2 regions of the Salinivibrio sp. IB643 genome follow, and region 2 is predicted to be linked to the other one. Evidence: riboswitches for the same ligand, from Rfam matches in the RefSeq annotation. Region 2 holds a riboswitch; the other holds the start of a gene.

Region 1 (18,319 bases), on a different contig from region 2:
GAGCATCTGCTTGTAGTGGCGACGACAAACAGACACATAACGTTCATTGCCCCCAATCACAACCTGATCGCCATCTGCAATCGCGTTGCCTTCAGCGTCTTGCCGAATGACACGACTGGCTTTACGCCCACAATGACACACAGTTTTAAGCTCCACCAATTTGTCAGCCCACGCGAGTAAGTACTGTGACCCTTCAAATAATTCACCACGAAAATCGGTACGCAAACCATAACATAGGACAGGGATCCGCAATTTATCCACGACATCGGTCAGTTCCAGTACTTGCTGCTTAGTTAAAAACTGGCTCTCGTCAATTAACAAACAGTCGACTTTGTCCTGAGATAAAATGGCCGCCACATGCTCAAACAGCGACGTTTGGTTGTCATACAGATGTGCATCCGCGTCCAGGCCTATACGTGAACTTATTTTACCTTGCCCATAGCGATTATCGATCGCGGCGGTGAACAGTAAAGGCTGCATCCCACGCTCTTGATAATTGAACGCAGATTGCAACAAGGTGGTCGATTTACCGGCATTCATTGCCGAATAGTAAAAATATAACTGGGCCATAACTGTCTCTACACGTAACGCCCTACTTCAGGGCCAACATCATTCAATACACCGGCATGCTACCGAACCCGCAGAAAAAGAAAAGCCCCGTTTATGCGGGGCTTGAACGACTATCCTTTCAATTGACAGGGCCGCTTTTTAAGCCAAAGTAACCCAGAGCACAAAAGAATGAACGCCAGCGTCGACGCGGCTAATGACCATAACAAAGAGGCGGTAAAGCCAAGCACTAAGAAGCCAAATGTCGCAACGACTGCGCCTCCGATTGCATAAGGTAGCTGCGTGGCGACGTGGTCAATAAGCCCACAGCGCGCCCCTGTTGAGGATAAAATAGTGGTATCTGAGATAGGAGAACAATGATCGCCAAATACAGCACCAGCTAATACCGCAGACAGCATCGGCAACATCAGCGCAATATCCGTCGCTGCCGCAAGATCCCCCGCAATCGGGAGCATAATACCAAATGTGCCCCACGACGTGCCCGTGGCGAATGCCATCACTGCCGCCAATAAAAATAAAACCACAGGTAACAATTGAGCAGGTAAGTTACCTTGCACTAACGAGGATAAATATTTACCCGTTTGTAAATCACCAATGATATGGCCAATCGACCAAGCAAATAGCAATATAAGAATCGCACCAAACATTGATTTAGCGCCGACCCATAACGTCTTCGCAATATCGGGCTTAGCAATGCCTTGTTTAACCGTCATCACTAGCGCAACAAACAGGCCGGCCAGTCCGCCCCACAGTAATGACATGCCGACGTCGGTATTCTCAAACGCTCCCAGGATAGAGAATGCATGATGATCAGCTGCTAAAGATTGCGCACCGGTGTAAATCATGGCGCTAATCGTGGCGATCACTAGCACGACTATCGGAGCCACCAGATCCGCTACACTGCCATTTTCACTTTCTTCGATGCCTAAATCATCGCAAATATCAGCACAATGTTCGCTTTCATCACCTAATCGGCTGCCTTTTTTGGCTTGGTATTCAAATTGGCGCATGGGGCCAATATCAAGCTGAAACCAGACCACGGCAAACACTAACAGCAGCGCAAAAATGGCATAAAAGTTCATCGGAATCATGATGACAAACGCACCCAGTGCGGTGTAATCGGTAACACCATGCGCAACCAAGATAGAGCCAATAACGGTAATGATATAGGCTCCCCAGCTGGAGGCTGGTGTAATCACACACATAGGCGCCGCGGTCGAGTCGAGAATATAGGCAAGTTTTGCCCGTGAAACATGAAAACGATCCGTGACTGGGCGAGAAACGGCCCCCACCGCTAAGCTATTAAAGTAATCATCAACAAAGATGAATACCCCAAGAAAAGCAGCCAGTAACTTCGCACCACGTTTACTCTTAATCCGGCTTTGTGCCCAATTCGCAAACGCGCGCGTCCCCCCCGATAAGGATAATAACGCGGTAATCATGCCCAATAATATTAAAAAGGCGAGGATACTCAAGTTCCAGCTGTTTAAACCGCCATCAGCTATAAATAAGCCAGTGATCACGTTCAGTAAATACTGACTAGCGGGCAAAAGTGAAAAATCCGTCATTAATACGGTGCCAAGGATTATCCCCATACCCAACGACAGTAAGACACGTCGAGTTGCAATCGCGAGACCCAAGGCTAGCAACGGAGGAAGCAGTGATAAAGCGGATGAAGAAAAGTCTGTTAAGTTCATGATCTCAATATCAACCCGGTGGTTGGAGATCTACTGCAGAAACGAAGACGGTAAGGCGTGGTATTACACGGCAAACAACTTGCCTCCTACATACAGTAGCGCTCCATAGTGTGTTTCTAAGTACTATGGCAGTGCTGCTCCTATTCGGTAACAGCCCCAGCTCAATCGGTGTGATGACCTGATTGGCTTCGGCATTGTTTCCTTTTATGCGCCCTCATCGGTATCACCCTCTTGCGCACGACTCATAAACAACGCACCTCTACGTTAAGCGAAGAGCATTCTACACGTCGTGCTCACTATCGCAACTGTTTATGTTTGAAAAATCATCGGCTCGTTGTCAGGCGTTCTATTCCTTTTCCATGCCAATGATAAACGACGCGCATTCTATTTTTTTAGACACAAGAATCAAAATGCCAATAAAACTATACGCTAGGATTGCGAATAACTTGCAAATAATGAACAATGTGGCCTATTAATATATGTAATATTGTATATTTCATTTATACTGTTATCATTCTTCTATTAACAAATAAATTAAACAGGAACCAATAATGTCTGATGCAATGAAAGCATTACTCAACCTACGTAGCTTACGCGCTCTTGCCAAAGAGATGTCAACCGAGCAACTAAACGAAGCGTTAGAGAAACTACATACCGTGGTTGAAGAACGTAAAGAAATTGATCGCGAAGAAGAAGCAAAAGAACAAGAGCGTTTAGAAAAGCTAGAGAAATACCGCGAAATGTTAGTGGCCGATGGTATTGAGCCAGAAGAGCTCATGAAGCTATTAGGTGGCAGCACTAAAGCGAAAACACCAGGAAAGCGCGCAGCTCGTCCAGCTAAATACCAATATACTGATAATGATGGTTCACATAAAACATGGACAGGTCAAGGCCGTATGCCTAAGGTTATTCGCGAAGCGACGGAAAGTGGTTCTGCAACACTCGACGATTTCCTCATCCCTGGTCAAGAAGCATAAACTTTTTACCAAGGAAAAAGAAAAAAGAGGCCAAGGCCTCTTTTTTTTATAAAGTATCAATCAAATTTAATTCTATCGGCTAAATGACTAACCGCCAGAGCAAAGTAATGCGAGCGGTTCCACTTCAATAAGCTTTGATAATTATTGTAGACCAAATACGCTCTCCCCTTTTCATCATCAGGCTGAATCAGCCATGCTTTGATGTCGACCTTGGGTAACGCTTGGCCGTTCATGCGTCTTACGCCTTTCGTCTGCCAGTCACTTAACAATAAGCCCTTGTCTGCTCCGGTACCGAGTAGAGACCGATCAAGCTGTTCTGGAACTTGAACTTGCCGACCCCATGTATAGGTATCATCCCAACCGGCTTGTTTCAGATAATTCGCTGCCGATGCAAAAACATCGGCCTCCGTTTGCCAAATATCTTTTTTACCATCTTGGTTGCCATCCACAGCATAATTAATAAACGAACTGGGCATAAACTGAGATTGCCCCATTGCTCCCGCCCATGATCCTTTCATGTCTTCGGGGGCAATATGACCTTGCTGTAATATTGTCAGTGCTGCCATGGTTTCTTTACGGAAAAAAGCTTCTCGACGGCCATCAAATGCCAATGTCGCCAATGCCTCAATCACATTATAACTGCCTTGGAGCTTGCCAAAGTTACTTTCAACGCCCCACAGGGCAACAATAAAACGTGGTTGCACCTGGTATTGTTCACCCACTTTTTTTAATACGTCATAATGCTGATTGTAGAGCTTTTTCGCTTGCGCCACTTTCCAGTCTGGTACCGCTCGGGGAATATACTCGTCTAAAGTAAGGCGCCGCTCGGGTTGATTTCGATCTGAGCTCACCGCGCGTTCATGATATTCAATCCCGTCAAACGCTCGCTCGAGCAATGCATCGCTAATCCCTGCCTCACGAGCTTCATCTTTTAATGAGGCCACATATTGTTCAAATCCTGGCTTGGCCATCACTGGGCTAACGATTAATGCAGCCGCCATACAGGCTGAAATCATACCTTTGCGCATAGTCTTCCTTTTACAGTTTTTCGTTTCTATTACGAATAGCCTGCAGCGCTACGTCCGGAGGTGGGGGCAGCTGTACAAAAAACCCCTCCTCTTGCAGGCTTTGCTTTACCTTGGTGATATTGACCACCGCAAGCTTTTCACGCTTGTCTAAGTCAATCATCATTGCGAACTCTGGTTGCCCAAAGCTGTTCATCAGCGCCTCTGGCACGTCATCAAATTTATCTTTCTCTGCAAGATAAAGATAGGTGCCTTCTTTCTTTTTGCTTCGATAAATTGCGCAATACATCTCAAAAGTCCTCACGAGCATGCCATAAAACAGGCGATAAATTGTCATCCTCGGGCAAAGGTTTGTTAAACTTTACCGCAAAGTGTATCAAAACACGTATTTGCGGTGGTTTCTCACTATAAAGCTAAAAAACATCATTAAAACGAGAAATCTGACTCGAAAAGCAAACCTTGCTTGCCGCATCCGTGCTGTGAATATACCATGCTATTCAACGTCTGATAATGCGCGTCTGACTCGTGTTTTAACGACAGAACCGGGATCGAATCACATGCTTAAACAACCGGAGTTGAAAGGCTCTACTTTCACCCTATCCGTCCTCCATCTTGTTGACGATAACTTCGCCGCGGCGGCTGATGTGCTGGCCGAGAAGGTCACTCAAGCACCTGGTTTTTTTGAAGGTGCCCCCGTTGTGGCTGATGTTCAACGCCTTTCTCAATGTCCTGACATCAGTGCGTTAAAGCGCTGTTTACAGGCAACGGGAATGATTCTTATCGGACTGACTGGGGTCACGCACAACCATACACGCCAGCTTGCGCTAGACTCGGGACTGGCCGTGCTTAAATCAAGTAAGCAGTCACGGATCGCAGATCCGATACAAACGCCAGCAAAAGTGGTCACCGCGCCTGTTCGTTCCGGCCAGCAAATTTATGCTAAAAACGCAGATTTGGTCATCTTGAATCATGTTAGCGCCGGGGCAGAAGTGATTGCCGATGGCAGCATTCATATTTATGGCGTGCTACGAGGCCGAGCAATTGCCGGGGCATGCGGACAAAAACAAGCACGTATTTATTGTCAGAACCTTCAGTCAGAATTATTGTCAGTGGCAGGTAGCTATTGGCTGAATGATAAGATTCCACCAGAACATGTTGAGCGGCCAGCCATGGTGTCGCTTAATCAAGAAAGCTTACAGATTGACCCCCTCACGCTATAACAGAATAAGGACGAGGAATGGCACAAATTATTGTAATTACTTCCGGCAAAGGTGGCGTGGGAAAAACCACCTCAAGTGCAGCATTAGCGACCGGATTAGCATTAACAGGCAAAAAAACAGCGGTTATCGATTTTGATATCGGTTTACGTAACCTGGACTTGGTGATGGGGTGTGAACGCCGTGTTGTCTACGACTTTGTTAATGTCATTAATGGTGAGGCGAATCTCCATCAAGCATTGATTAAAGATAAACGCGTAGAAAACTTGTTTATTCTACCCGCTTCTCAGACACGCGATAAAGATGCGCTGACCAAAGAAGGGGTTGAACGTGTTTTAAAAGACATGGACGAGCTTGGTTTTGAATACATTATTTGCGACTCTCCTGCGGGCATCGAGGCTGGCGCATTAATGGCGCTGTATTTTGCTGATGAAGCAATTGTCACTACCAATCCTGAAGTGTCATCTGTACGCGATTCTGACCGTATTCTTGGCATTCTTGACTCTAAATCACGCCGCGCAGAAAACGGTGAGGAGCCGGTTAAACACCACTTATTAGTCACTCGTTATAACCCTGCACGTGTGACCAATGGCGAAATGCTAAGTGTCGAAGACGTTGAAGATATTCTACGCATTCCTCTGCTGGGCGTGATCCCGGAAAGCCAGTCGGTATTACACGCCTCGAACAAAGGTGAGCCTGTTGTGCTTGACCAAGAGTCTGACGCAGGCCAGGCCTACGAAGATGCCATCGCTCGTCTGCTGGGTGAAGAGCGCCCCTTCCGCTTTATTGAGGAAGAACGTAAAGGTTTCTTAAAACGCTTATTTGGAGGCTAATGTGGCATTGCTAGAATTCTTCCGGCCCACTAAGAAAAAGTCCGCCAACATCGCGAAAGAGCGTTTACAGATTATTGTTGCCGAGCGTCGTAGTGCCGATAGCCCTGCTCCAACCTATCTGCCTCAGCTTAAGCAAGATATCTTAGATGTCATCCGGAAATATGTCGATATTGCGCCAGACCAGGTATCGGTTAGCCTCGAGCAAGGGGATGATGATCTGTCTGTTTTAGAGCTAAATGTTACGCTCCCCGAGGAAGGAAAGGACCACTAATACGGCCCCTTTTTCTCAAAAACACGAAAGCGGTGCACGAGCACCGCTTTTTAGGTTTAGGCGGTTGGCTTTTTGGGAATAACCGCTAACAGGGCATCGCCAATTAATGTGTAACGCCATCCTTTTGCTAACTCGGGGCGTTTCTCTTCTTGACAATCGTCTCGCCATACCCAAGTAATCAGCTGATTCAGCTGTTTTTTGGATCCAATAAACTCTGGCGCTAATCCAGCGTTATCAGCCGCTTCTTGCACTTTTTCTTTAATTGCTTTGATCACCGCTTTATAGCCTGGTTCATCGACCAATCGTGTCAGCGCTGGCGGGCATTTATCCGCAGTCATCTTGTCAGCCTGTTTTGCGATTTTTATCAGTGTTTGTGCATGATAGCGAATTTCAAAGCGATCAAACCCATGTTCCTGCATTTGCTCTACTGTGCGTATATCGTATCGCGCCATTTTCCAAAGGTGCTGTTCTTTAACGATAAAATTAAGCGCCATGTCACGACGTCGTGCCTCTTTGGCTCGCCATTTTGCCAACGCTTGCAATACTGCCAATTGTTGTGGATTCAACTGCCACGCATACTTAATCTCTTGATACACGGCCTCATCCGATTTTGATTGATGCTTTTTACAGCACAGCTGTGCGCATTCCTCAACGAGAGCGTCTTGCCACGGTGTCTGCGCTAAGGCGTCAGACAACGCCTGATAAAGTGGCATCAAATAGTAAACATCTGCTGCGGCGTAGTGCTTTTGCTTGTCGGTCAGTGGTCGTGCACACCAGTCAGTGCGTGACTCGCCCTTGTCCAGCGCCACACCGACATAACGCTCAACTAAGCTTGCAAACCCTTCCGATACACCATGGCCTAAAAATGCTGCCATGATTTGGGTATCAATCATTGGTGTCGGTAGCGCACCCGCATGGTGTAGAAACACCTCTAAGTCTTCACTGCTCGCATGTAGTACCTTGGTCACGCTGACGTCGGCCATCAGTGCCCACAAAGGCGATAAATCGTCAATCGCGATAGGATCGACTAGCGCGAGGCACTCCCCGTCATAAAGCTGAACTAAGCCCAGCTGAGCATAGAAAGTGCGAGTGCGGACAAACTCGGTATCGACCATCACGGTTGCTTGCTGACGAAGACGCGTGCATATAGCCACGAGTTGTTGAGAAGAGGTGATCAGTTGATAGTTCACAAAAAAGCCCATAAAGAAAATGCCGGCGATGCCGGCATTTCGTGATTCGTTATCGCTAGTTTACCCTTTTCTGGGTCGGTTCGCATCAAGCCGACGCTTTTTGCGCAGGCGCCTCAGGCTCGTTCCTTAACTCACGACGCAAAATCTTACCAACATTGGTTTTAGGTAACTCATCCCTAAATTCCACTACACGCGGTACTTTATAGCCCGTAAGATGCTTACGACAGTGGGCAACGAGATCATCTCGCGTGAGCGAGGGATCTTTTTTCACCACACAGATCTTCACCAACTCGCCTGAGTTCTCGTCAGGCTGGCCAATCGCTGCAACCTCGAGCACTTTTTCGTGCAGGGCGACCACGTCTTCCACTTCATTTGGGTAAACATTGAAGCCTGATACCAAAATCATGTCTTTTTTGCGGTCAACAATGTGCAAGAAACCATCATCATCAAACTGCACCACATCACCGGTCGCTAACCAGCCATGTTCATCAATGCTCTCCCGTGTGGCTTCAGGCCGATTCCAGTAGCCTTGCATCACCTGTGGGCCACGTACTAGAAGCTCACCGGGTTGATTATCGGCGACATCGTTACCTTCATCATCGACAATACGGACCTCAGTCGAGGGCACGGGCAAACCAATTGAGCCATTGTAGTCTCGCAAGTCGTACGGATACGCGGCAACCAAAGGTGAGCATTCGGTTAACCCATATCCTTCGAGTAAGTGCTTACCCGTCAGTTTTTTCCAATTTTCAGCCACGGCACGCTGTACCGCCATGCCTCCTCCCACGGTCAAGCGTAGGTTTGAGAAATCGAGCTCATGGAAATCCTCGTTGTTGAGCAAGGCATTGAATAACGTATTCACGCCGGTGATCGCGGTAAAGGGATATTTTTGTAGCTCTTTCACAAAGCCGGGAATATCACGCGGGTTAGAAATCAGTAAGTTCTGCCCCCCCATCTCGATAAACAACAGGCAGTTTACGGTCAACGCAAAGACGTGATAAAGCGGTAATGCAGTTACCACCACTTCTTCACCGGCATTAAGCACCGGCTGGTAGGTACCTTTTGCTTGATAAACATTCGCCAACATATTGCGGTGGGTTAAGATAGCGCCTTTCGCCAACCCAGTGGTGCCACCCGTGTACTGGAGGAAAGCGACATCATCGCCTTTCAAGAAAGGCTTAACGTATTGCATCCGGCGACCACGACTCAAGGCTTTACGCATCGAAGTGGCATGCGGCAAATGATACTTGGGTACCATTTTCTTCACGTATTTCACCACGAAGTTCACCAAGGTGCCTTTGGCGCGCGGTAGTTGCTCGCCTAAGCTGGTCAAAATCACATGCTTGACTGGGGTATTGTCGACCACTTTTTCTAATGTATGGGCAAAGTTACTGACAATCACGATAGCCTTTGCTCCCGCGTCCGTCAGCTGGTGCTCTAACTCACGAGGGGTATATAACGGATTGACGTTAACAGCAACACAACCGGCACGTAAAATGCCGAATAAAGCAATCGGATATTGCAGCAGGTTTGGCATCATGATCGCGACACGATCGCCTTTTTTCAGCTTCAGCTCATTTTGCAAATAGGCCGCAAACGCGCGGCTACGCTCTTCCAATTTACGAAACGTCATCACCTGCCCCATGTTAATAAAGGCAGTTTGGTCGGCGTACTGCTGAACAGAATGTTCAAACATCTCGATAAGAGAGCGATGGGCATCTGGATCTATTTCCGCCGGCACATCCGACGGGTAACGATTAAGCCATACTTTTTCCACTGGCTTTCTCCTATGTTTTAGCTTGCAGGCTATATTGCTTGCTTCGATCGACGAGGCATAATTCAAACAGATGTTTAACCCGCCCACCATAGCGTTAACATTATTGTTACACGAGCATTTTAAGTGCGCGTTTGAATTTTAGTCACAAAATCTGTTATCAACGACACAGTTTGTTGCGGTTGTTGAAGGTGACAATGATGGGTGCCGGGAAGCTCAGCGAGGGTGAGTTGTTGAAACCACGTTGCCCGGATGGCCGCATCTGTTGAGCGAAATGCAGGATACCCATCTGTCGCTCGAATCGCCAGTACTGGGCAATTGATCGCTCGAATAATCGACTCACTGTGAGCTGGCGACATCCGATAAAGCGGTTCTGCGCCTAATTTGCGGTCATGACGCCAGCGTACGCCTTGTGTGCATACCGAAAGTCCTCGAGCCACCAAAGGCAGAAGTGACTCAAGTGACACTTTATTTATCGAGGCGCGTAACCGTAACGCCTTAAGCGCCGAATCAAAGTAACGGGGGGCCTTTGCTCGTAACATGGCCCGTTGATTCAAGCTGTTGGCAAAACGTTCAGTGACCGTCTGCTCAGGTTCCGCGATCGGGCCGAGCGCTTCAATGGTCACCATGGCATCAATACTATCGGGGAAACTAGCCGCATAACAGCTAGCGACTACCCCACCCAATGAATGACCCACCAGCACCACCGGCCCTGTGTGACCAAGCAGCGAGAGCGATGAGTGGTTCAGCACTTGGTGCAGATCATCAAGATAATCAAAAAACGGATAATAATAGTCACCCGGCTTGTGTTCCGATAAACCATGCCCTGGCCAATCAAACAAAATGAGCCCAACATCTTGCGGCAATAAAGGGAGCAGCGAATGAAAACTCGCAAGGTTATCTTGCCAACCGTGCATAAACACCAATGTCGGGGCGCCATAACTGGGCGTCCGCACAGCCGCCACTACCTGAATGTCTGCAAGCGGGATAGATGTGGCGACCAACCCCGAGCAAAGGCCCACTTGCTCGGGGGGCTGGGCTAATAAAGCATCAAGCTTTGCACTTAACGGTGTGGATAGCATGGCGACCCGTTATGGGTTAAGGAAGGGTAATCACGCTTTGCACATGCCCGGTACCGACACCGATACGAAGTCGAGAGCAATACAACCCGTAACAATACGGCCTGTCATCATCAATCACTTGTTGCTCAATATTCCATAATTGATGTCCTTTCACCTTCAGTACTGGGTAATCATAGGAATATGCATCAACCATCCCTTCTTGGCGTGAATCAAAGTCACCTAGAATGGTAATCGGTCGCCCTTTGGCATAGTCAGCAGGCTCCACAAACCCATCAAAAACAGCTTTAAATCGCCCGAGGGATGAGGCCTTTATATCGGGACGTCCCGCATCTGATATTGGTAAAGCTACGATCTCGACAACCGAGTCAGACTCCCGGTTGTTAACACTGACAATCAAACCGCCTAGGCGCACTTCTTCACCTTGTTGCGCCTCAGTCATTTTCGCCACAACGGGATATTCAGTCACGGGCTGATCCATGCGTCCTTTGAGTGTCTCTGGCAACGTTGAGCAGCCGGTTAAAGCCAAGGCACCAAGAACAACTAGCCAATAAAGTTTCATACAACACACTCCTTTTGTGCACCATTAAACGTATATATCGACCCCAACCAAGCTTAACAGTTCCTCTCGCCGTGTTTGGTTTAACACGGCGAAGTAAGATTCCATTGCCTGCCGACCTCGACCATCAGGTAAATCATATTGCACCTGTTGCTGCGCTTGCTCAGCCTGCGCAACCGACACTGGGTCAACGCGCTGGCGAACCGCGTTGGCAACTTGCGTCGTCTTCGGCGTTTGCTTACGTGTGACTTTCTGTTTGTTTGCCGCACGCTGGGATTGATTAGATCGGGTCGTCTGTGGGGACGATATACCGTTAATCGATACCATATTCGCTTCCTATGCTCACCGACCGACTACCGGCCTACTCTCGCCCGGGTAATTTCTTCCACGTGACTTTATCTCGCAAATAGGTAGGGCTGGCTAGCTCGGCGGCCACCGCTTCTCCTGACTGATACGCGTGTTGTGCAATCGCGATCATATCTTGCGCTTGCGGGTACAACACATCTGACCTGACGCTTTGCAATCCCAATTGGGCCTCTAGATCAGGATAGGCAGGCCAGCCGGTTCCTGCCAATGTCCAAACACCTTGGTTAGAGTGAGGTAAAAGCGCATCAGGTGCGACGACCATTTCCTCACCTAAACACTGCCAACGACCTGTTTGTGTGCGTTGGTACTGACCGACATATAACTCGCCCATCCGCGCGTCAATCGCAGCGAGGACATGGGTTGCGCCGCTCATTCGGTAGCTTTGTGCCGCCATCGCCTCTAGCGTCGACACGCCAATCATGGGCAAATCCGCGCCAAAAGCGAGTCCTTGGGCAATACCAATACCAATGCGTACACCGGTAAAACTGCCCGGCCCGCGGCCGAACGCCAACGCATCCACCTGGCTGAGTGCGACGTCGGCTTCTGCCAGGACTTCATCAACCATCGGCAGGATCTTATTCGTGTGTTCGCGTGGGGCGATTTCACTGCGTGAAATAACATGATCGCCACAACTAAGTGCCACTGAACAATTCTCCGTAGCCGTATCGACGGCAAGTATTTTTAGCGTCATTTAACCCTCTATAGGTTGATGTGATAAATGCGAGTGAACGGTTTTATTGTCCGCCTCTGAGGGCGACAAAAAATCGTCAATATGGTTAAGCTCCCGTGTCCGTGGGATAGCAGGTAAACTGCGTAAAAAGGTCGCGCCATAGGCACGGGTGACTAAGCGGTTATCACAGATAATCAATGCGCCATAGTCTTGTTGATCACGAATCAATCGCCCCACGCCTTGTTTAAGCGTGATCACTGCTTCGGGAATTTGTACCTGAGCGAAGGGATCACCACCTTGTAATTTGCAATCTTCAATGCGTGCTTTTAATAAAGGATCATCCGGCGACGCAAACGGCAACTTATCAATGATAACGCAACTCAAGGCCTGGCCTCGTACATCAATGCCTTCCCAAAATGCCCCTGTCGCCACCAGTAGCGCGTTACCTAAAGACAAGTATTCTGCCAGTAGGCGCTGTTTAGGCATTTCGCCTTGCATCAACACCGGTAATGACAACTGCTCGCGAAATAATGCCGAGAGCTCACGGACCATTTGGTGCGACGTGCAGAGAAAAAAGCAACGGCCTTGGTTACGTTCAATCACCGGCCCGAGCATGGCGGCCAATTTATTCGCACGGCGATAACTATTGGTCTCAGGCACATGACGTGGCACACACAATCGGGCTTGTTCGGGATAATTAAACGGGCTTTCCAGCGTCATTTGTTGTTTGGCATCGATCCCTAATCGGTGATTAAAGTGGCCAAAATCCCCCTCTACGGCCAAGGTGGCCGAGGTGAATATCCATGCACCGCCTTGTTCGGCCATTTGCTCACGAAAACGGTCCGCTACGGATAATGGCGTAATATTCAAGCTAAAATGATGGCGTGTGCATTCATACCAGTAGGAATATCCGGTTATCGACGTATCGCGAAGGCGCGTTAATCGGGCTTTAAACAACGTAATACGGTCAAACGCGGCATCCAGTAACTGGCTTCGCCCGAGTGACAATTTGACCACGTCATGAACTAAATCGAGGGCATCGGACAGTCGCACCAGTTCTTTTTCAACCACGGGCGATGCTTGAAGCTCGCGCCAATTGCCCCGGAAACCTGGCTCTCCCATCACTAACCGCATATCCATCGCCGCTTGCGAGAGACGGTCAGCCACTTTTTCCAGCTGGCGCGTATCACGAAGTTCAGTCCGGTAGGCAATATGAATGTCTTTCGCCGCATCTTGAAGTTGGCGACTTGATAAAGACTGGCCAAAATACTGGCTAGCGATGTCAGGCAGTTGATGCGCTTCATCAAACACCATCACATCGGCTTCTGGGATCAGCTCGCCAAAGCCGGTTTCTTTGATCGCCACATCAGCCAAAAATAAATGATGATTCACCACCACCACATCAGCATCCATCGCACGGCGTCGGGCTTTGACCACGTAACAGTCTTCATAGCTGGGGCAGTCTTTCCCTAGACAGTTATCATTAGTAGAGGTCACAACAGGAATGAGCGGACTGTCTTCAGCAAGCGCCTCACATTCACTCAAATCGCCCGATTCAGTATACGATGACCACTCACGAATTTTGACCAACTGACTCAATTGTCCCGGTTCGCTGTCTGGGCGGTGGCATTCGCTAATTTGCCGCTCTAAACGTTCAGGACAAAGATAATTCACCCGGCCTTTGAGTAGCGCCGTGGTACCGATATAGCCCAGCGCAGACTTCATCAAGGGTAAATCACGATGGTAGAGCTGCTCTTGCAGGTTTTTCGACCCGGTACTGATAATCGCTTTTTTACCGCTTAACAACACCGGGGCCAGATAGGCATAGGTTTTCCCGGTTCCTGTGCCCGCTTCAACCACTAACTGGCCTTGTTCACGAATGGCCGTATCGACAGCGATCGCCATATCTGTTTGCGGTTGGCGAGGCACGAAGCCGTTAATGGCTTTAGCCAGCGCGCCCGTCTCTGAGAAAACCTTACGGATCATTAGATAAATACACAGGGGAAAGAGAGCATTATGCCAAACCCCAAAAATGGATCAAACCATTCAGGGACGAAAGCCAAGATCACCACCAAAATCACTTTGACCTAACAGGCCAGAAAGGGTAAAACCAGGGGTTTAGTAATAAGCAGCACAGTATCAACATGGAACGAAAAACACTTCTCACGGATTGTCCTGACGCTCAAGGCTTAATCGCCACCATCACCAATATTTGCTACAAACACCAGCTCAATATTATTCATAACCGCGAATACGTTGATCACGCTACCGGGCAGTTTTATATGCGCACCGAGCTGGAGGGGATTTTCAACGATCATACCTTGCTATTGGATCTTGACCACGCATTACCACCCGGTAGTCAGCGTCAATTAGTCAGTTCGCGTCGCAAACGTGTGGTGATCATGGTCACCAAAGAGTCGCATTGTCTCGGCGATATTTTGATGAAAGCGTATGACGGATCGCTCGATATAGAGATTGCCGCTGTGGTAGGGAATTACGATAAGTTACAGCCTTTAACCGAGCGGTTTGATATCCCGTTTCACTTTGTTAGCCATGAAGGATTAAGTCGCGACGAGCACGAGCAAGCGATGATTAAGGCCATTCAAGGCCACCAGCCTGATTATATTATTCTCGCCAAATATATGCGGGTGCTAACGCCAGATTTTGTCGCCCAATATCCGCATCGCATTATTAATATTCACCATAGCTTTTTGCCTGCCTTTATTGGTGCACGCCCCTATCATCAAGCCTTCGAGCGCGGGGTCAAAATCATTGGTGCGACCGCCCATTTCGTGACCAACGATTTAGATGAAGGCCCTATTATTGGCCAAGATGTGATTCATGTTGATCATAGCTTTAGCGCACAAGATATGGCAAAAGCTGGCCGGGACGTAGAAAAAAGCGTGCTCAGCCAAGCGATCGCTCGCGTTATCGACGATCGCGTCTTCGTGCACGGCAATAAAACCGTGATCTTATAGCTCAGCCTTCTTATTTCACCAAACTGCCAAACATTGCCAGCGCGCCGGTGCTGGCCCACCCCTCATGCGTGAAATTACAGGAAAATGTGTCAGCAACTGATTGATTTTATCTAAAAAGTGGCGTCATCTCGCACTACGATTTTTCCTTTGATGGCATCATAATTGGTAACCTCCGAGAGGGAAAAAAGGCTCGTTGTATTCCGGCGCGTAAAGATATCAAGGAAGGCGGTGAATAACTATTGCCAATGCCTGCTGTTTTATGGGTATCATTAGGGATCATCCGCGTCGATGAACGTCATGGTTCGCGACAATACAGCATCCCGCCAACACTGTGTTTGCACGCTTCATTCTCGCGCAATACAGTGTTGGCGGATTCTTGTATTGATAAGCTGGAAACCCACATAACGGGTCATTCATAATCAGCCCGGCTAGTAGTAAAGGTAAGCAAGTGAATATTCAAAGTCTTCTTAACGAAAAAGTTTCTGCCGCCATGGTTGCGGCGGGTGCGCCTGAGGGCACACCAGCAGCAGTGCGTCAATCTGCAAAACCACAATTTGGTGATTATCAGGCCAATGGTGTGATGGGTGCAGCCAAAAAGATCGGGACGAACCCGCGTGAATTTGCCCAAAAGGTATTGGATGCGCTTGATCTCGGTGAGATGGCAAGTCGCGCAGAGATTGCCGGTCCAGGCTTTATCAATATCTTTTTAAACGATCAGTGGCTGGCTAAACAGGCGGATATCGCCCTGTCCGACGCGCACTTAGGTATCGAGAAACAAGATAAGCAAAATATTGTCGTCGATTACTCGGCACCTAACGTTGCTAAAGAAATGCACGTTGGTCATTTACGCTCCACCATTATCGGTGATGCGGTGGTGCGTACATTAGAGTTTTTGGGTCACAAGGTTACACGGGCCAACCACCTAGGTGATTGGGGAACGCAATTCGGTATGTTGATTGCTAACCTCGAGCTGCACGAGTCACGCGGTGATGATATCTCCATGGAGCTGGGCGATATTGAAAACTTCTATCGTGAGTCTAAAGCGCGCTACGATGAAGACGAAGCCTTTGCCGCCACCGCACGTGACTACGTGGTGCGATTGCAGCGTGGCGATGCCTATTGCAAAGAGAAGTGGGAAAAGCTCGTTAAAGTCACGTTAGAGCAGAACCAGCAGAACTATGACCGTCTAAACGTTTCCCTGACACCAAAAGATGTCATGGGCGAGAGCCTTTATAACGATATGCTGCCGGGTATTGTTGAAGACTTAAAAGCGAAAGGCATCGCGGTCGAAGACGATGGGGCTCAGGTGGTCTTTCTCGACGAATATAAAAATAAAGATGGCGAGCCGATGGGTGTGATCATCCAAAAACGTGATGGCGGCTTTCTTTATACCACCACCGACATTGCTTGCGCCAAGTATCGCTATGAACAATTTAACGCTGATCGCGTGATGTATTTCATTGATTCACGCCAGCATCAACACCTAATGCAAGCTTGGACCATTGTTCGTAAAGCCGAGTATGTTCCGGAAACCGTTAGCTTGGAGCACCATGCATTCGGCATGATGCTGGGTAAAGATGGCAAACCGTTTAAAACACGTGCGGGCGGCACAGTGCGTCTTGCTGACCTATTGGACGAAGCAGAAACGCGTGCCAAAGCACTGATTGCTGAAAAGAACCCTGATATGGATGCGGCCGAGCAAGCGAATATCGCGACGACGGTTGCAATGGCAGCGGTAAAATACTCCGATCTCTCCAAGCACCGTACTACCGATTATATTTTCGACTGGGATCATATGCTGGCCTTTGAGGGGAATACCGCGCCTTACATGCAATACGCATATACCCGCGTTGCCTCAGTCTTTGCAAAATCAGGCGTCGATCGGGATGCGCTTGACGGTGAGATGATCATTGAGCACGAAAAAGAAAAAGCATTGGTTGCTAAGCTACTGCAATTTGAAGAAGCCGTGAAATCTGTAGCCCGAGAAGGACAGCCGCACTTAATGTGTAGTTACCTCTTTGAGCTTGCAGGCTTGTTCTCTAGCTTTTATGAAGCTTGCCCAATCCTGCTCTCAGAAGGACACACTCGCCAAAGCCGCTTGCGCATGGCCGCACTCACTGCGAAAACCATCAAGCAAGGTTTGGCGCTATTGGGCATCAATACGCTTGAACGCATGTAATGGCTAAGCGGACGAGATAACCTAATAGCGAAAAGCCCACCTTGTCGGTGGGCTTTTTATTTGCCGTGACCCACTCGTCGGTTGTGATGTAAGCTGGCGAGATTCATTTCAATACGGAGTGGCTATGTCTTTTTCTCTTCACCCTCGTTTAGCCGCTGACAGCACGTATGTCGGCGATTTAGCATTGTGCCAATTACGTCTTGCAGGCGCAGATTTTGGTCCATGGCTTTTGCTTATCCCTCGTGTAAGTGGCATCGAAGAAATCCATCATCTCAGCCCAAGCGATCAACAAACACTCTGGCAAGAGTCCTCCCTGGTCGCAAGCTGTCTAGAATCTCTTTTTGCTCCCGACAAGCTCAATATTGCAGCAATTGGTAATCTGGTCCCGCAGCTTCATCTCCATCATGTTGCGCGATTTCGCGACGATGCGGTATGGCCCAATCCAATCTGGGGGCACCTCCAAGCGACGCCGCGCTCACCGTCACAACAAACAGCACTTGTGAGTCAGTTTAGAGAGGCGCTTGTTACTCAAGGACTAACGGTTTTGTCGTGATCACGTCACCCAGCATCTGAGGATTCCGCCAAGGCCTCCGTTGCACCCTCTCGTTTTTTAGTTTCACTCGGCACTGCGAGCGCTTGGTATTCAGTCCACATGGGTTTCAACGTGGACTGAAAAACCGGATATGCACCGGCATCATCCAAGGGAAAATCAGTATGCTCCCCAACCTGGTGCCGTTGTTTGAACGCTAACCTAACTGCGGCTAATACAATACTGACAAAGAGCATCAAAACGACACCGCTCACCAGGTAAGGCAATATCGGCATAGAGACTCTCATATCCAGTACAGTATGCAACGCACCATCACGCGGAATGGCAACCCGAAGCTGATAGTGCCCTCCGACCATATTCGCTAACGAGAAGGTTTCTCTTCCGGTT
Region 2 (14,170 bases):
TTTAAAATACCTCATTCCTTTCTTATATCCCCGACTGCCCCATTGTTATCTCACCTTTTTGTTTGGTGTTGTTACCCTTTCACTATTCTTACTTATTCGGGTATCTCTGGGCGTTGATTATTGCTTGAGCTTCATGGGTCACTGGGGTATGTTATTAGATATCTGGACGTCTAAACATCTTAAATCTCAGGAGGCAGTGATGCCGATAAAAATTCCGGATCAGCTCCCCGCCACCAATATTTTGCGTCGAGAAAACATTTTCGTTATGTCGCAGACGCGTGCGGTGAGCCAAAACATTCGCCCATTGAAGGTGTTGTTACTCAACTTAATGCCCAAAAAAATTGAGACCGAGACGCAATTTATGCGCTTGCTCTCTAATAGCCCTTTACAGGTTGATGTCGAGCTTTTACGTATTGATAACCGACCCAGTAAAAACACGCCAACGGAACACTTAGACACCTTCTATCGCCAGTTTGAAGCCGTGCGTGAACGCAACTTTGATGGTCTTATCGTCACCGGGGCACCATTGGGCTTGGTGCAGTTTGAAGATGTGATTTACTGGGAGCATTTGCAAGATGTGATGAATTGGGCGCATCAGCATGTTACATCTACCCTTTACGTTTGCTGGGCGGCTCAAGCGGGTTTAAAGCTTCTTTACGATTTACCCAAAAAAACGCGCAAAGAGAAGTTATCTGGCGTCTATCAGCACCAGGTAAATGAAGCACTGGCTACGCATCCTTTATTGCGGGGGTTTGATGATAGCTTTCTCGCCCCTCACTCGCGGTACGCTGACTTTTCGCCAAGCTTTCTGGACGAACACACGGATCTCGATATTCTCGCCACCTCAGCACAAGCGGGCACTTACTTGGCGGCGACCAAGGATAAACGTAATGTGTTTGTGACAGGTCATCCCGAATATGACTCACATACGCTGCATCATGAATACCATCGCGATCTTGAAGAAGGGATGGAGCCTGTCGTCCCGATTAATTATTATCCTAATGATGATCCGTCTCAACCCCCCTATGTGAGTTGGCGGAGTCATGGGCACTTACTCTTTGCCAATTGGTTGAACTATTGTGTCTATCAGCTGACGCCGTTTAATCTGGCTGAATTTTCACAATCTAACTTTACGCTCGACGAATAGCAAAAAGGCGCCTATTGGCGCCTTGTTGAGAAAGAGTGTTTATACACGGGGATTGTCGATTTTCTCTTGAGCGGCATTGGCTTTATCAACCATTCCTGTCATGGTCGATCCTTGTACGAGAATAGAGAAAACCACCACCGCATAAGTCATGATTAAAATCAGTTCACGGACGTCGATATTCTTCTCAGGGACGACCATCACACCAGCCGGCACTGCCATGGCCATGGCAAGGGCTAAGCCACCTCTTAGGCCTCCCCAACTCAAAATACGAACGGCCCAAGGGTTGTATTGACGAAATCGATTGAAGCCGAAATAGCAGGCTTTCACACTGAGATAACGAGCGAACAGCACAACGGGTACAACTGCGGCCATAATGATCCAGTCTTCCTTATGGAAGCTAATCTGTAATAGGCTGACCCCGATCAACAAGAACAGTAAACTATTCAAAAACTCATCGATCAATTCCCAAAAATGGTCAAGATGATCCTCACTCTCTTTGGAGAAGCCAATAAAGCGAGTCCAGTTACCGATCATAATGCCAGATACCACCATCGCCAGTGGCCCGGAAACATGCAACATATCGGCGAGCACATACCCCGCGCTAGGAATAGCCAATGTCAGTAGCAGTTCCATGGAATGGTCATTGGTCGCGCAGATCAAACGGTGAAACAGGTAACCCAATATCAGACCGTATAAAATCCCACCGATAGCTTCTTGTAAGAACAATGCGATCGTACCACCGAGTGTCGGCTCGCTGTCGCCAAACGCCAAGGTAAAAAGCGTCACGAAAATAACAATCCCGACCCCGTCGTTAAACAGTGACTCTCCCTCGATTTGGGTGGTGATCCGCCTAGGTGCCTGTAGCCGCTTAACAATGGCTAACACCGCGATAGGATCGGTTGGAGAAATCAGCGCCCCAAACAATAAACAATAGATAAAATCAAAAGGAATGCCGATCAGTTGGAAGACGCCCCAAATACCGGCACCAACCAGCGAGACAGAGACCAACAGGCCGCCGAGAACGAGGGTGGTGATTTCCCATTTTTGATCAGAGAAATGGGGAAGCTTGACACCAATACCGCCCGCAAATAAAAGGAAACCGAGTACGCCTTTGAGTAAAAAGGCATCAAAGTGGATATCGGTCAATATTTGCTCTGCCATCGCCTTTAACGGAATGGCTTGGTATTGACCGGCGATCACGATCAAAAGAGAAAGGAGTAGAGAGCTTGCAGTGATCGCGATAGTCGTTTGTACTCGGCTGATTTTACTATTAATAAAGGCGATGAAGATGGCAGCAGCAGCCATGAAACTGAGGATTGCGTAGGTAGACATGCAGCTTCCTAGTACGACGAGGAATGAAAGAGTTACAAAATATTAATAGAAATTACGCTCAAAACGAACAGCTGAATTGAAATAGATCAAAATTAATCGATATTTATAGACGTCTAGATTTCCAAAATGGCTGTGGTAGGATAAAACTATCGCAATCAGGATGGTGATATCACGGGGTAAGAATGGATCGATTAACACAGCGTCTCTCTAAGTGTATTTTGGTGATCGATGGCGGTATGGGCACCATGATCCAAGGCTTAGGACTCGGCGAAGCCGATTACCGCGGCGCACGCTTTAAAGACTGGCATTGTGATGTGAAAGGTAACAATGACCTTTTGGTACTGACGCAGCCTGAAAAAATAGCAGCGTTACACAGCGACTATCTGGCCGCGGGCGCGGACATCATAGAAACCAATACGTTCAACGCGACCCAGATAGCCATGGCCGATTACGACATGCAGGCCATCAGTGCGGAGATAAATTTAGCTGCTGCGCGTCTTGCTCGCGACGTGGCTGACCACTGGACGGCGAAAACCCCAGAAAAACCACGCTTTGTTGCTGGGGTTCTCGGACCCACGAATCGCACTTGCTCTCTCTCTCCAGATGTGAACGATCCTGGCTTTCGCAATGTCACCTTTGATCAATTGGTTGAGGGGTATGCGGAGTCCACTGAGGCGTTGATGGATGGTGGTGTTGATCTCATCATGTTGGAAACCATCTTTGATACCTTGAACGCGAAAGCCTGTGCCTTTGCTGTTGAAAAAGTCTTTGATGCCCGAGGTGTGCGCTTACCCATTATGATCTCTGGCACCATCACCGATGCGTCTGGTCGTACGCTCTCTGGGCAAACCACCGCGGCGTTTTATCACTCTTTACGCCACGTCGAACCGCTTTCTTTTGGTTTGAACTGTGCGCTGGGGCCAGCCGAATTGCGTCAGTACGTCAAAGAGCTCAGTGAGATCTGCGAAGGATTTGTTTCGGTTCATCCCAATGCCGGTTTACCCAATGCGTTTGGCGAATACGATCTCTCGTCTGAAGACATGGCAAAACATATCGACGAATGGGCCGCTTCTGGCTTTATTAACTTGGTGGGTGGGTGCTGTGGTACCACGCCCGAGCATATTCAAGCGATCAGCGAAGTGGTGGCGAAACATGCCCCCCGTGCGCGCCCCTCTCAGTCTGTGGCATGTCGACTATCAGGGCTAGAACCGCTGACTATTAATGCTGAAAGCCTGTTCGTGAACGTGGGGGAGCGCACCAATGTCACTGGGTCGGCGCGTTTTAAGCGTTTAATCGTCGAAGAACAATACGACGAAGCGCTTGAGGTGGCGTTACAGCAAGTGGAAAACGGGGCGCAAATCATCGATATCAATATGGATGAGGGCATGTTGGATGCACAGCAAGCCATGGTACGTTTTCTCAATCTGTGTGCGGCTGAGCCCGATATTGCTCGGGTACCGGTGATGATTGACTCCTCAAAGTGGGAGATCATTGAAGCCGGACTGAAGTGTATCCAAGGTAAAGGGATTGTGAACTCAATTTCTCTTAAAGAGGGGGAAGCCGCGTTTATTCAACAAGCCCACTTAGTCCGTCGATACGGTGCCGCTGTGATTGTGATGGCGTTTGATGAGCAAGGCCAGGCTGATACACGTGAACGTAAAGTCGAGATTTGCACGCGCGCGTATCATCTGCTGGTTGATCAAGTCGGCTTCCCGCCGGAAGACATTATCTTTGATCCTAATATATTTGCGGTGGCCACCGGCATTGATGAGCATAATAACTACGCGGTCGACTTCATCAACGCGGTCGCAGATATCAAACAAACCCTGCCGCATGCCATGATTTCAGGTGGCGTGTCTAACGTGTCTTTTTCGTTTCGCGGAAACAACCCAGTGCGTGAGGCGATCCATGCGGTGTTTCTCTACCATTGCATTAAAAACGGTATGGACATGGGCATCGTCAATGCCGGCCAGTTAGCCATTTATGATGATTTGCCTGAATCGCTGCGTCTGGCGGTGGAAGATGTGGTGCTTAACAAAGACGATGGTGCCACGGAACGTTTACTGGCGTTGGCGGACAGCTACCGCGACCGCGGTGAAAACGAAGTGGCAGAAACCGCGGAGTGGCGCAGTTGGCCAGTGGATAAACGGCTTGAACATGCACTGGTTAAAGGCATTACCGAATTTATTGTTGAAGATACTGAGCTAGCTCGAGCGGCGGCGAGTAAACCCTTGGAAGTGATAGAAGGCCCACTGATGGCGGGCATGAATGTGGTGGGAGACTTATTTGGTGAAGGTAAGATGTTCCTGCCGCAAGTGGTAAAGTCGGCGCGGGTGATGAAACAAGCCGTGGCCTATCTTGAACCTTACATCAACGCTGAAAAGCAACAAGGGCAGACCAATGGCAAGATCTTACTTGCCACGGTAAAAGGCGACGTGCATGACATTGGCAAAAACATTGTCGGCGTAGTGCTGCAATGCAATAACTTCGAGATTATTGATCTCGGTGTGATGGTGCCGACCGATAAAATCCTGTCAGTGGCGCGCGAGGAGCAAGTCGACATTATTGGTTTGTCAGGCCTTATCACGCCGTCGTTGGATGAAATGGTGAATGTCGCCAAAGAAATGGAAAGACAAGGGTTTGATATTCCGCTATTGATTGGGGGGGCGACCACATCCAAAGCGCATACCGCGGTGAAAATAGAGCAGCACTACCAGGCTCCTGTGGTGTATGTGTCGAATGCGTCACGTGCCGTTGGCGTTTGTGCATCGCTATTATCGCCGGCTCAATATCCGGACTTTGTGGCGCGCTTACAAAAAGAGTATCTGTCAGTACGAGAGCAGCACCAACGCAAGACACCCCGCACTCCGCCTGTCACCCTGGACGCGGCAAGGGCAAACAAATGGCAAACCGATTGGGCCAATTACACGCCGCCCCAGCCGGCGAGGCCGGGCGTCCATGTTTACGATGATGTCTCGATAGCGACATTACGTCAGTATATCGATTGGACCCCTTTCTTTATGACCTGGTCCCTGAGCGGCAAATTCCCAGCGATTTTAGACCACGAGCTGGTGGGTGAAGAAGCACGCCGTTTGTATGAAGACGCTAATGCTTGGCTCGACCGGTTTGAGCACGAAGGATTGATCGCCGCAAAAGGGGTGTGTGGTGTCTTTCCTGCCAACAGCCTAGAGGACGATATCGAGGTGTATACTGACGCATCACGGCAAACGGTAGGCACGGTACTAAACCATTTACGTCAGCAAACCCAAAAGCCACGCGGCGCCAATTATTGCTTGTCGGACTTTATCGCGCCGAAAACCAGTGGTCAGCCTGATTGGATTGGTGCGTTTGCGGTGACAGGCGGCATTGGCGAGTATGCCTTGGCGGAAGGTTATAAAGTTGTAGGGGATGATTACAACGCGATCATGATCCAAGCGGTCGCCGATCGATTAGCAGAAGCCTTTGCAGAATACCTGCACCAGCAAATTCGGATCTCATTGTGGGGCTATGCGCCCAATGAGACGCTCGATAACGACGCCTTGATCCGGGAGCAATACCAAGGGATCCGGCCGGCTCCGGGTTATGCTGCCTGCCCTGAGCACAGCGAGAAAGGCAAAATTTGGCAGTTGCTCTCGGTAGAAGCGCATACGGGCATGACGCTCACCGAAAGCTATGCCATGTGGCCAGGCGCATCTGTGTCGGGGTGGTACTTCTCACATCCTGAATCACGCTACTTTGCGGTGGCGAAGATTCAAAATGATCAACGTGACAGTTATGCGGCGCGCAAAGGGTGGAGCAGCAAAGACGCGGAAAAATGGCTCGGGCCAAACTTAAACGCCTAATGAAAAAAGACCAGCACATCACATGTGCTGGCCTTTTTTTACTCAAATAAGTCAGCGTGTAATCGCTGTACGACATGGGTCGCGTCATGATCGTCGACCACCACACAGACATTGTGATTGCTGGCACCATAGCAAATCATGCGCAGTTTATATTGGGCTAGCGCACTAAATACCGGCGCTGTCGCGCCCGGTGTGTGATTCATCTCGTTACCGATCAGCGCAACAACCGCTAGATTCGCACAGATCTCTACCTGACATAACTGCGTGAGCGCGGCGATGGCAGCCTCCGGCAGCTGCGGTGCGTCACCCTGGGTATGGGTTTGATCCAGCGTCAGAGAGACACTGACCTCCGAGGTCGTGATTAAATCGACTGAGATTTCAAAGCGCGCCAAGATCTCAAACACCTTGGCCAAAAAACCACAAGCATGAAACATGTTTAAGCTGGTCAGTGTCACCATGGTCTGGTTGCGCCTGAGGGCTACGGCACGAAACAGCGGCGCTGAGTGTGCTTGCTCACGGATCCAGGTACCGCCTTGTTCGGGGGCTCTCGCCGCGCCGACAAATACCGGGATATGCTGGCGTACCGCGGGCACTAACGTCGATGGATGGAGGATCTTGGCACCAAAGGTAGCCATTTCCGAGGCTTCGCTAAAGCTAATTTCACTGATAGGACGAGCACGATCAGTCACCCGTGGATCGGTGGTATAAATCCCGGGGACATCGGTCCAGATGGCCAAGCTTTCTGCTCCGATCGCCTCGGCGAATAGCGCGGCACTGTAGTCACTGCCGCCGCGGCCTAAGGTAGTGGTGTGCCCGTTCGCATCAGCACCGATAAACCCTTGCGTGACCACTAAATGCGTTGCTAAGCGGGGGAGTAATTGGTTCTGGCACTGAATCTTGGTTTGTTGTCGATCCGGTTGGGCACAGCCGAAGTGACTATCGGTGCGCAATAACGCTCGCGCATCGGCCCTCACCGTGGCCATGCCTCGGCTATTGAGCAAGTGAGTAAAAATATAGGTTGAGATGAGCTCACCACAAGCGACTAACGCATCCGTTAACGCTGTACTGGGAGCAGATGCTGCGGTATTTGCATAGTCGGCAATCGTTTGGTGCCAGTCATCGACTGCTGTTTGCGTGTCCTGGCAAGCGGGAAGCGCGTTTAATATCGCTTGATGGATAGCGGTGATGGCAACCAGTTTGTCTTGACGTACTTGCGGGTCGTTGATCCCTTGTGCCAGTGCAACCAAGTGATTGGTGACGCCTGCGCACGCACTGATCACCACAAAGCGGGTATGTGGGTTTTGCTCGATCACATCAGCGCTTTGTTGCATGGCATCGATAGTGCCAACGCTCGTCCCGCCAAACTTAGCGACCGAAATCGGTGGTAATGGGTTCACGTCCTTTTCCCCTCTCATCATACAAATGGGTCTTAATCAATTCATTATGGGGAACATCAGAAGTCACATCGTGACCGCGGTAGGGACCGCAAAAAAGAAGGAAGAGCAAACGGCAGGCATGGACTGCCAGAAGCGCTCCACCTGTCTTCCTGTAGGGATGACAAGTGACAGCCTGAAGGATTCAGCCTCCTAGGCCGGCAGCGTTTCGCCCCCAAGCTTACGCCACCTCGGCATTGTCTCCCCTGATTATCATACCTTGGAGTGGGGCTCCGCATGATAACTGCCTGAGAAATGCACCTCTTCTGCATGTTCAGTCCCGGGTTGGTTACCCCATGAACAGCATTTACATTACGGGCGAGATGACAGGGTGTCAACTGCCTTTTGGTCACGATCAGTGCCTTGGCAAAATTGTCCAGCGATCACACAGTTCACGTGCCAGCCAATAGGGATATGGCGAAAAAATATGCTATAACGGTCATCTGTGTGTACCAACAACAAGGAAAGGTTATGGCACGTTCAATTTCCGAGATTCAATCTTTTCAGCCCGTGGCTCGCACGTTAATGGGCCCGGGCCCCTCTGATATTTATCCTGCAGTGCTACAGGCACTCAGCCGTCCGACTGTCGGACATCTTGACCCTTTGTTTATCGCGATGATGGATGAAGTCAAACAACTGCTTCAATATGCGTTTCAAACCGACAACCCTTTTACCCTGGCGATTTCGGCACCAGGCAGTGCCGGGATGGAAGCTTGCTTTGTCAACTTAGTTGAACCGGGTGAAAAAGTGATTGTCTGTCGCAATGGTGTGTTTGGCGATCGTATGCGGGAAAATGTCGAGCGTTGCGGCGCGACAGCAGTGATGGTCGACGATGCCTGGGGTGCGCCTGTTAGTCCAGAAAAAGTTGAGGCTGCGTTAAAAGCCCATCCGGATGCCAGCACGCTTGCGTTTGTCCATGCTGAAACCTCAACCGGCGCTTGTTCTGATGCGCAAACACTGGCGAGATTGGCGCGGGAGCACGGTTGCTTAACCATTGTCGACGCCGTGACTTCACTCGGTGGCGTGCCATTGAAAGTCGATGAGTGGCAGCTCGATGCCGTGTATTCCGGTAGCCAAAAATGTTTGTCATGTGTCCCTGGCTTATCGCCTGTCACCTTCTCACCGCGTGCTGTGGCTAAAATGCAATCGCGAACCCACAAGGTACAAAGTTGGTTTCTCGATCAAAGCCTGGTGCTTGGTTATTGGAGCGGAGAAGGGAAACGCAGCTATCACCATACCGCGCCGGTCAATAGTTTGTATGCCTTGCATGAGTCGTTATTGCGGCTCTATCAAGAAGGGCTTGAGCACGCATGGCAACGTCATCAAGACATGCATCAACACCTCAAAGCAGGGCTGGATGAGCTCGGTATCACTTTTGTGGTTGATCAGCCTTACCGTTTGCCGCAGCTTAACGCGGTCACTATTCCGGATGGCGTGGACGATGCGGCAGTACGTCAGCACCTGCTCACGACCTATAACCTCGAAATTGGTGCCGGCTTAGGCGATCTCGCCGGTAAAGCGTGGCGCATTGGCTTAATGGGCTACGGGGCACGGCATGAGAATGTGGCGCTGTGTCTGAAAGCGTTAGAAAACGCGTTACGTTAAGGCGTTAAGGTATCGGGCAAGGTATGGCGAGTGGTCCATACTTTGCTTGCTTGCGGGTATAAATAGCGCGCTTCTTGTTGAATATCGCGTGCGCGTTGGTGATCACCAATTTGTAACGCAACCTGATACGCATGCTGATAGCCCGAAAAGCGTGGGCGTTGCGCGACTTGACGTAGTAAATCATCCAAATGCTGGTGGCGTGCTACGTCAGATAAGTGCGCCAAATTCGCTTGAAAGTGACGGTCTTGTTGCGCGCGGTGCAGTTGTTGCTGCCACCATGGGTGTTGCTGATACAAGGTAAAACGCTGCGAACTTAATAAGGAATCACGCAGATAGCGATTGGCGAGGTAAACGGATGACAAGCTCAGTAAGGTGACGAGCACCAGCGCCATGATCACACTGCGGCTCGCGACACGCTGACTATAACGGTGTGAAAACACGGGATAACGACGATATCGACTGGTTAAGTTGTCTAACCAATACAACCAAATCAATAACAATACCCCGTTAAACCACTGTGTGCCACTGGCTGGATAAATCATCAGGCCGGTCAGTGGTGGCAATACTAAGGCGATCAATATTCTACGTGTCCCTGACGGTGCACGTAGAATACGAAGTGTTAGCGCGGCCAACACCACAAGATAGCCGCAGGCGACAACGAGCCCCCCTTCAAGGAGCCACAGGATTAAAGCACTGGGTAACGTCACCGGGCCGGAATGATTCGGTTGTGAGGCAGACAGTAATAGCAACGTTGACTGACCATTGCCCATGCCCACTCCAAAAAATGGCGTCATTTGCCATTGCTGCCACGCCAGCATCAGTGCGCGCTGATCGTCGGCGGTGAGCCAGTGCCAGTTGTCTTGACCACTGAGACCAAATACCGCCAAAAATGCCCCTGCCGAGATAGCGATCATCCACATACGATGCTGGCGTCGCGAGGCAAACCGGGCTAAATACACTTGTTGTAAGCCAATCGCACACAGGGCGAATAGCAACAGTAAGGGTTGCTCTTGCATCGCCAATATCGGAATCAACACAAGCGGTGTTAACGCGAGTAAGCCTTGGCTAACCGGGTGGCGATATCGACCACTGGGCTCTCTGGCCAAAATGTAGGCGGCGAGCGTGACTCCGGTTAACAATAAGGTGTGAGTCACGGCTGGAGGGAGGTGAGGGACCCATTGATCAAACATAAAGGGTGCCATGCCCGGCGGAGGCTGGTTCCCTAATACCGACAATACCGCTAACCAGGAGGCCAACAATAAGACGGCCAGTAGTTTTTGTCGTTGGGCGTGATTAAAAATAAACTGCTGTAGGGCTGAGAAAAAGCCAAAGCTTAGCGCTAAAACGATGAGCGCATAGCCACTATTGTGGCCCAGTGCCTGCGGATAAAAATAGGGCATCATCGCCAAGCCGGTCGCAAGTGCCAATGTGCCGGTCAGCCGAGTGGCTCGCCATGTGTGTTGACGGATAACCTCCAAACTGGCGAACCCAAGCGCAAATGCCAAGGTGAGTAATGATAGCGCCGCCGCCGGGTGACGTATGCCTACCAGCGGCAGAGCAACCGAGTAAAGAGGCAGACAAATCAGCCACAATACCGTTAAGGTCACCAAAAAGTGCACCGTCAACGGCTTGCGTATGACACGACTAGGCGGCAGCACTAACGTCATTATCGCTCCAACATTGGCTTGAGGAAGTGGGCCGTGTGGCTGCCGATCACATCGACAATCGATTCCGGTGTGCCTTGGGCGATAATTTCACCCCCGCCATTGCCGCCCTCAGGCCCCAGATCGATGATCCAGTCGGCCGTCTTGATCACATCTAAATTATGTTCAATAACCACAATAGTATTCCCTTGCTCACGTAGGCGGTGGAGAACATTGAGCAGTTGTTGAATATCATGAAAGTGTAACCCTGTGGTTGGCTCATCAAGAATATATAAGGTTTTACCGGTATCGCGTTTGGACAGCTCTCGGGCTAACTTCACCCGTTGCGCTTCACCACCAGACAAGGTCGTCGCCGCTTGGCCTAGGCGCACATAGCTCAAGCCAACATCCATCAAGGTTTGCAGCTTACGCTTAATGGCTGGCACTGCATCAAAGAATTCACGCGCGTCTTCCACTGTCATTGCCAGGACTTCATCGATGGTTTTGCCTTTATAGCGTACTTCAAGTGTCTCGCGGTTGTAGCGTTTGCCCTTACACACATCACAAGGGACATACACATCCGGCAAAAAGTGCATTTCTACTTTGATGACCCCATCGCCTTGACAGGCCTCACAGCGGCCACCGCGTACGTTAAAACTAAAGCGACCCACCTTGTAGCCTCGTGCCCGTGCTTCTTGTGTGCCGGCAAACAGTTCACGAATCGGGGTAAAGATCCCAGTGTAAGTGGCGGGATTTGAGCGCGGCGTACGGCCAATGGGGCTTTGATCGATGTCGATAACCTTATCAAAGTGTCCTAGGCCATCAATCTCGGCATACGGCGCAGGATCCGCGGTCGTGGCACCGTTTAATTGCTGGTGGGCGACTTTAAAGAAGGTATCGTTGATGAGGGTTGATTTTCCAGATCCCGACACGCCCGTGACACAAGTGAGTAAGCCGACAGGTAAGTGCAGGTCCACATTTTTGAGGTTGTTTCCGGTTGCACCTTTGAGCGTCAACATCTTGTTGGGATCGCGCGGTATCCGTTGTGCTGGCACCGCAATCGCTTGTTTGCCAGAAAGATACTGCCCGGTAAGTGAATGCTCACTGGCAAGAATATCGTCAAGGCTGCCTTCTGCCACGATCTCGCCCCCGTGCGCGCCCGCGCCTGGGCCTATATCGATAATGTAATCCGCGGCACGAATAGCGTCTTCATCATGTTCAACCACCATCACGGTATTGCCCAGATCGCGCAAGTGCTCCAAGGTATCCAGTAAGCGCGCGTTATCTCGTTGATGCAAGCCAATCGATGGTTCATCCAATACGTACATCACACCGACAAGGCCAGCACCAATTTGACTGGCGAGTCGAATGCGTTGGGCTTCTCCCCCGGATAAGGTATCGGCGCTACGTGACAAGTTAAGGTAATTGAGCCCGACATTGACCAAAAAGCGTAACCTGTCATGGATTTCTTTCATCACCTTTTCGGCGATTTTTGCACGTTGGCCGCTAAGCGACAGTTGTTCAAAGAAATCGAGCGCCTGCTGAATGCTGAGCTCACAAATTTCTGGCAGGTTACGGTTATCGATAAAAACATGTCGAGCTTCTTGACGTAAACGCGAGCCACCGCAGCTGGCGCAGGGCTTAGTGGCAATATATTTGGCGAGTTCGTCGCGCACCGCATTAGACTCGGTATCGCGATAACGGCGCTCCATGTTATTGAGGATCCCCTCAAACGGATGCTTACGTACGCGAATATCGCCACGATCGTTGACGTATTTAAACTCGATCTCTTTCGGCCCCGACCCATATAAAAGTATATCTTGCATGGTGCCGGAGAGATCTTGCCAGGGCGTTTCCAGATCAAAACCGTAATGCTCAGACAGTGAACGCAGCATTTGGAAGTAATAAAAGTTACGACGATCCCAGCCTCGGATCGCACCACCTGCGAGACTGACCGCAGGGTTTTGAATCACGCGTTTGCGATCAAAGTACTGCTGAACGCCTAACCCGTCACAGGTGCCACACGCACCGGCGGGATTATTAAATGAGAACAAGCGAGGCTCTAGCTCTTGCATGCTGTAACCACAATGGGGGCAGGCAAAGTTAGCAGAAAAAATGATTTCTTCACCGTCGCCGTCCATCCAGCTGATGACCGCACTGCCACCCGTGAGTTCGAGCGCGGTTTCAAAGGATTCAGCTAAACGTTGTTGTTGATCGTCGCGTACTTTAAATCGGTCAACCACCACTTCGATGGTGTGTTTTTTTTGCAGCTCCAGCGTGGGTGGATCGGACAGATCACACACCTCGCCATTGATCCGCGCACGAATAAACCCTTGAGCAGCGAGGTTTTCAAGTGTTTTTACATGCTCACCTTTTCGGTTTTTGATAATCGGTGCCAGCAGCATTAACTTACTGCCTTCAGGCAGGGCCAACACTTTATCCACCATTTGGCTAATGGTTTGTGCCGCTAGGGTGACATCATGGGTGGGGCAGCGTGGCTCTCCCACTCGGGCGTACAGCAAACGCAGATAGTCATAGACTTCAGTGATGGTGCCAACGGTGGAGCGGGGGTTATGTGATGTCGACTTTTGCTCAATCGAGATGGCGGGTGACAGCCCTTCGATATGGTCAACATCGGGTTTTTCCATCAAGGATAAAAATTGACGCGCATACGATGATAAAGACTCAACATAGCGACGTTGACCTTCGGCATACAAGGTATCGAAAGCGAGTGATGACTTCCCTGAGCCAGACAGGCCGGTGATGACAATTAACTTATCACGGGGGATGGTCACGTTAATATTTTTGAGGTTGTGCGTACGCGCGCCTCTGACGTCGATATTGTCCATTATTATCCTACTACTCAATCAGCTCACTGGTTGGTCGTTGAGTATCGCACAGACACGACCATGACCAAACAAAAAGGCTGTATATTTACACAGCCTTTGCTCGTATCGAAAAAACCACTCGCGCCAGTGCACCTGAGGCGACTACGGATTTTTGACGGTTGCCTCATCTTTGTTACTGCTACCGAGGTAGTGATGCTGATAGCAGTGATTTGTGGCCTCAATAAAGCCCTCAACACTGCCACAATCAAAGCGCTCGCCTTTAAATTTATAGGCAAGCACACAGCCTGACTGCGCTTGTTTTAGCAAGGCATCGGTGATC

The links. A riboswitch is a leader RNA that binds a small molecule or an ion and turns the genes downstream of it on or off. The one in region 2 is predicted to bind lysine.
Region 1: linked by a shared signal. The riboswitch ahead of BZG77_RS09250 (Na+/H+ antiporter NhaC family protein) and the one ahead of lysC (lysine-sensitive aspartokinase 3) in region 2 are both predicted to bind lysine.

What each region holds. Positions count from the first base shown of each region.
Region 1 covers NZ_MUFF01000018.1:656-18,974, forward strand. The annotation lists gene BZG77_RS09245 (thymidine kinase) at 1-570, opposite strand, end outside; gene BZG77_RS09250 (Na+/H+ antiporter NhaC family protein) at 681-2,264, opposite strand; lysine riboswitch at 2,353-2,534, opposite strand; gene BZG77_RS09255 (H-NS family histone-like protein) at 2,816-3,241, shown strand; gene BZG77_RS09260 (lytic murein transglycosylase) at 3,298-4,269, opposite strand; gene BZG77_RS09265 (YcgL domain-containing protein) at 4,280-4,555, opposite strand; gene minC (septum site-determining protein MinC) at 4,824-5,486, shown strand; gene minD (septum site-determining protein MinD) at 5,504-6,316, shown strand; gene minE (cell division topological specificity factor MinE) at 6,318-6,587, shown strand; gene rnd (ribonuclease D) at 6,644-7,777, opposite strand; gene fadD (long-chain-fatty-acid--CoA ligase FadD) at 7,863-9,554, opposite strand; gene BZG77_RS09295 (alpha/beta fold hydrolase) at 9,674-10,633, opposite strand; gene BZG77_RS09300 (Slp family lipoprotein) at 10,650-11,192, opposite strand; gene BZG77_RS09305 (hypothetical protein) at 11,217-11,516, opposite strand; gene tsaB (tRNA (adenosine(37)-N6)-threonylcarbamoyltransferase complex dimerization subunit type 1 TsaB) at 11,551-12,246, opposite strand; gene BZG77_RS09315 (ATP-dependent DNA helicase) at 12,247-14,211, opposite strand; gene purU (formyltetrahydrofolate deformylase) at 14,370-15,203, shown strand; gene argS (arginine--tRNA ligase) at 15,652-17,382, shown strand; gene BZG77_RS09330 (HIT domain-containing protein) at 17,507-17,935, shown strand; gene BZG77_RS09335 (hypothetical protein) at 17,941-18,319, opposite strand, start outside.
Region 2 covers NZ_MUFF01000001.1:3,506-17,675, forward strand. The annotation lists gene metA (homoserine O-acetyltransferase MetA) at 200-1,147, shown strand; gene BZG77_RS00025 (cation:proton antiporter) at 1,187-2,479, opposite strand; gene metH (methionine synthase) at 2,662-6,321, shown strand; gene lysC (lysine-sensitive aspartokinase 3) at 6,360-7,736, opposite strand; lysine riboswitch at 7,841-8,028, opposite strand; gene BZG77_RS00040 (pyridoxal-phosphate-dependent aminotransferase family protein) at 8,226-9,359, shown strand; gene BZG77_RS00045 (Wzy polymerase domain-containing protein) at 9,356-11,026, opposite strand; gene uvrA (excinuclease ABC subunit UvrA) at 11,026-13,851, opposite strand; gene galU (UTP--glucose-1-phosphate uridylyltransferase GalU) at 13,993-14,170, opposite strand, start outside.